DNA from 2 places in the Anoxybacillus suryakundensis genome. Region 2 is predicted to be linked to the other one. Evidence: a T-box and tRNA genes for the amino acid it is inferred to sense, from the RefSeq annotation. Region 2 holds a T-box; the other holds one or more tRNA genes.
The links. A T-box is a leader RNA that pairs with one kind of tRNA and senses whether it is charged. The one in region 2 lies ahead of serS (serine--tRNA ligase), so its partner is inferred to be a tRNA-Ser.
Positions count from the first base shown of each region.

Region 1: it encodes a tRNA-Ser, which carries the amino acid that the T-box ahead of serS (serine--tRNA ligase) is inferred to sense. The anticodon was not compared.

Region 1 covers NZ_LIOK01000030.1:10,421-12,663, reverse strand. The annotation lists tRNA gene ASC42_RS13180 (tRNA-Pro) at 1-61, shown strand, start outside; tRNA gene ASC42_RS13175 (tRNA-Ala) at 69-144, shown strand; tRNA gene ASC42_RS13170 (tRNA-Met) at 157-230, shown strand; tRNA gene ASC42_RS13165 (tRNA-Ile) at 239-315, shown strand; tRNA gene ASC42_RS13160 (tRNA-Ser) at 330-422, shown strand; tRNA gene ASC42_RS13155 (tRNA-Thr) at 450-522, shown strand; tRNA gene ASC42_RS13150 (tRNA-His) at 531-606, shown strand; tRNA gene ASC42_RS13145 (tRNA-Gly) at 788-858, shown strand; tRNA gene ASC42_RS13140 (tRNA-Ile) at 864-937, shown strand; tRNA gene ASC42_RS13135 (tRNA-Asn) at 957-1,031, shown strand; tRNA gene ASC42_RS13130 (tRNA-Ser) at 1,035-1,126, shown strand; tRNA gene ASC42_RS13125 (tRNA-Glu) at 1,138-1,209, shown strand; gene ASC42_RS13120 (cation diffusion facilitator family transporter) at 1,401-2,243, opposite strand, start outside.
Region 2 covers NZ_LIOK01000028.1:4,397-6,639, reverse strand. The annotation lists gene serS (serine--tRNA ligase) at 1-764, opposite strand, end outside; T-box leader at 819-1,034, opposite strand; gene pdxT (pyridoxal 5'-phosphate synthase glutaminase subunit PdxT) at 1,091-1,669, opposite strand; gene pdxS (pyridoxal 5'-phosphate synthase lyase subunit PdxS) at 1,688-2,243, opposite strand, start outside.

The DNA of each region.
Region 1 (2,243 bases), on a different contig from region 2:
TTGGTAGAGCACATGGTTTGGGACCATGGGGTCGCAGGTTCGAATCCTGTCTTCCCGACCATTGTTAAGGGGCCTTAGCTCAGCTGGGAGAGCGCCTGCTTTGCACGCAGGAGGTCATCGGTTCGATCCCGATAGGCTCCACCATATATTTATAATGGCGGCGTAGCTCAGCTGGCTAGAGCGTACGGTTCATACCCGTAAGGTCGGGGGTTCGATTCCCTCCGCCGCTACTAGCTTAGGACCTTTAGCTCAGCTGGTTAGAGCAGACGGCTCATAACCGTCCGGTCGTAGGTTCGAGTCCTACAAGGTCCACCATGTTCATATTATACGGAGGAGTACCCAAGTCTGGCTGAAGGGGTCGGTCTTGAAAACCGAGAGGCGTCGAAAGGCGCGCGGGGGTTCGAATCCCTCCTCCTCCGCCATATATAGTCTTAGTTGTTGTTTGTCATGCCGGCTTAGCTCAATTGGTAGAGCAACTGACTTGTAATCAGTAGGTTGCGGGTTCAAGTCCTGCAGCCGGCATCATTGTGGCGGCTATGGCGAAGTGGTTAACGCACCAGATTGTGGCTCTGGCATTCGTGGGTTCGATTCCCACTAGTCGCCCCATAACATTCGTTTTAACTGTGCGGGTGTAGTTTAGTGGTAAAACCTCAGCCACGAGCAACGCATCTGTTGAATAAGCTACGAGTTGCCTCGACGCATCAATCATCATTGAGTTTGCGAGTAGAGGAAGAGGCATGATTAGGTGTAGCGAGTAGTATTGTTTATGGAGAGTTTAGTCGATCATGCGGGTGTAGTTTAGTGGTAAAACCTCAGCCTTCCAAGCTGATGTCGTGGGTTCGATTCCCATCACCCGCTTACATGGGCCTATAGCTCAGCTGGTTAGAGCGCACGCCTGATAAGCGTGAGGTCGGTGGTTCAAGTCCACTTAGGCCCATTTGTTTTTGTACTTTTATTCCGCAGTAGCTCAGTGGTAGAGCACTCGGCTGTTAACCGAGCGGTCGTAGGTTCGAATCCTACCTGCGGAGCCATTTGGAGAAGTACCCAAGTGGCTGAAGGGGACGGTTTGCTAAACCGTTAGGTCGCGTTTTGCGGCGCGCGGGTTCAAATCCCGCCTTCTCCGCCATTGCCACATATGGCCCGTTGGTCAAGTGGTTAAGACACCGCCCTTTCACGGCGGTAACACGGGTTCGAATCCCGTACGGGTCACTAATAAAAAGGACATCTCCTATCAGGAGATGTCCTTTTTATATTTGTACAAAACCAGGAATTTGTTCTGCTTTGCTTTAAGAACAAATTGTAAAAAAGTATTACCATCCCCACATCATATTGACCCCAATGCTTCACTTTAACATGCTGATACATCGTTTTCATCTATAGAGCATAAAAAAGAAGAAACGCTACTCAATGTGAGTAACGTTTTTATATACTTCTTCTTCACCTATATGCATTTTATTTTTCCGTTCTAAAAATTTCTTTCCATACTCTCCGTGTTGATGAATAGATGGATGTTCAACTTGAACGGTGACATGGGAGAGATTGTATTTTTCTTTTAACATTTCATTAATTGCTAAAATTACATAAAATGGTTGAATGTGCTCATGACTGAGAACGTGTGCAGTTAAAGAATAATGATCTGTTGAAATGGACCATATATGCAATTCGTGTACATCCTCAACGCCTTCAATAGATAGAATATCGGTTCGGATGCGTTCGATATCAAATTCGTGCGGAACTGCGTCCATTAAAATAAAATACGATTCTCGAACAATTTTTGCTCCACCTATAAAGATAATGCCACCAATGACCATACTAATAAGCGGATCAAATATATATATTCTTGTAAAGTAAATTAAAATAGCTGAAATAATAACACCGATAGAGCTGAGTAGGTCACCAATAAAGTGCCATAACGCGCTTTTTACATTTAAATTTTCTTCTTCTTTCATACTTCTGCTTAAAACGATAGTTAATACGAGATTGACAACAAATCCAATCGTTGCGATGGTTAGCATGAAGGAAAATTGAATAGTTTCAGGATGAATGAAACGACGAATTCCTTCGATGAAAATCCAAATAGCAATAATGATAAGCGCAAGCCCATTTAAAAATGAGGCGATAATTTCAAATCGTAAATAACCGAATGTGAATTTTTTATTTGGTGGACGAGAAGCTAAATAAATGGCAATCATGCTTAGTCCTAATGCGATCACATCGGAAGCCATATGCGCTGAGTCTGATAA
Region 2 (2,243 bases):
GCATATTTAATCGGTAAATCATCTACTGATAAAATTTCATCACGATGTAAGTTTGTTACAGGGACTTCTGCTGTTGGAATTAAAAAGTAATCTTCGCTTTCGATACGAAATGCATCCTCCTCAAACTTTGGAAGCTGTCCCGTTCCTGTCATGCTCGCCCGATTGACAATGTACGGTGGTAAAACTTCTTCATATCCGTGTTGTTCAACATGTACATCTAACATAAAGTTAATTAATGCACGTTCTAAGCGCGCCCCAAGTCCTTTATAAAATACAAATCGACTTCCTGTTACTTTCGCCGCACGTTCAAAGTCTAAAATCCCAAGTCGATCAGCAATTTCCCAATGTGGTTTCGGTTCAAAAGAAAATGAACGCGGTTCACCCCATTTGCGAATTTCTACATTATCATCTTCTGATTCACCAATTGGGACAGATTCATGCGGAACATTTGGAATCGATAAAAGTAGCGTTTCAAGCTGTTGTTCCACTTCCCGCAATTCATCGTCAAGCACTTTAATACGATCACCAACTTGGCGCATTTCAGCAATGAGATGATCTGCATCTTTTTTTTCACGCTTTAATAAAGCAATTTGTTGCGACACATCGTTTCGCTTATTTTTTAATTCTTCCGCTTGTGCAATTAGTTCTCGACGACGACGATCGAGTTGCTCAAATCGTTCAAAATCCGCTAAATCCTCACCACGATGTTGAAGCTTTTGTTTTACTTCTTCAAAATGGGTACGTAAAAATTTTAAGTCTAACATCAACATGGCCTCCCTTTATTTTGATTAATGAAATAAAAAACTCTCGTCCCGAAAGAAAGGGACGAGAGTGCTCCCGCGTTGCCACCCTAGTTGAAGACATACGTCTTCCACTCGAGAGATATAACGGTTCTCACCGGAAATGCCTACTGACTTAACGCGTTCAGCATTTCGCTCCAGGATGGATTCACAAGTCATTCCTGCCGATTCACACCGTCCACCGGCTCTCTGAAAGGAAGAGGGCTTGCTACTAGTTCCTGTCATCGCTTTTTCTTCATATCATTTTCTTGGAAATAATGTACTATAAGTTTAAACAAAATGCAACTCGTTTATTCCTTTGTCTCTTTCACCATATGGATAAAGTATTGCGTCATACGATGGTCATCTGTTAATTCTGGGTGAAACGAACATCCTAAAAATTGTCCTTGTCTTGCCGCGACAATGCGACCCTCATACGTCGCGAGCACGTCAACATCGCCCCCTACAGATACAATGTGCGGAGCGCGAATAAATACACCAATAAAATCGTCGGCAACACCTTTAATTGCTAAAGATGCTTCAAAACTTTCACGTTGACGACCAAACGAGTTGCGCTCAACCGTAATATCCATTAAACCAAGGTGTGGCTCATCATAACCAACAATTTTTTTAGCTAAAATGATTAAGCCAGCACACGTTCCAAACATCGGCTTCCCTTCGCTTGCAAATTGCTTCAGTGGTTCAATAAATCCATATTTATCCATCAAGCGACGCATGGTCGTGCTTTCCCCGCCTGGAATAATGAGGCCGTCAATATGTGCAAGTTGTTCTACTTTTTTAACAACAACAGCTTCTACACCACACGCTTCAATTGAACGTACATGTTCACGTACAGCCCCTTGTAACCCTAGTACTCCTATTCTCACCATATTCATTGCTCCTTTACATTACCATCCGCGTTCTTGCATTCGTTGTTCAGGAAGCAACGAAGAAATATCAATCCCTTTCATCGCTCCACCTAATCCTTTCGATAAGTGAGCAATTAATTCGTAATCTTCATAATGAGTTGTAGCCTCTACGATAGCACGTGCATATTTTTCAGGGTTTTCTGATTTGAAAATACCTGAACCGACAAATACACCATCAGCACCTAAATGCATCATCAACGCTGCATCGGCTGGTGTCGCGACACCACCAGCTGCGAAGTTAACGACAGGAAGACGACCAAGGCGTTTAATCTCTAATAGTACCTCAAACGGAGCACCTAAGTTTTTCGCCTCTGTCATTAATTCGTCTTCGCTCATGCTGACGACTTTGCGCACTTGCGCGTTTACTTTACGCATATGGCGAACTGCTTCGACAATATTCCCTGTACCCGGTTCACCTTTCGTACGAAGCATGGAGGCACCTTCAGCAATACGACGAGCTGCTTCACCTAAATCACGACAACCGCATACAAACGGCACAGTAAATTGACGTTTATCGATATGAAACTCTTCGTCT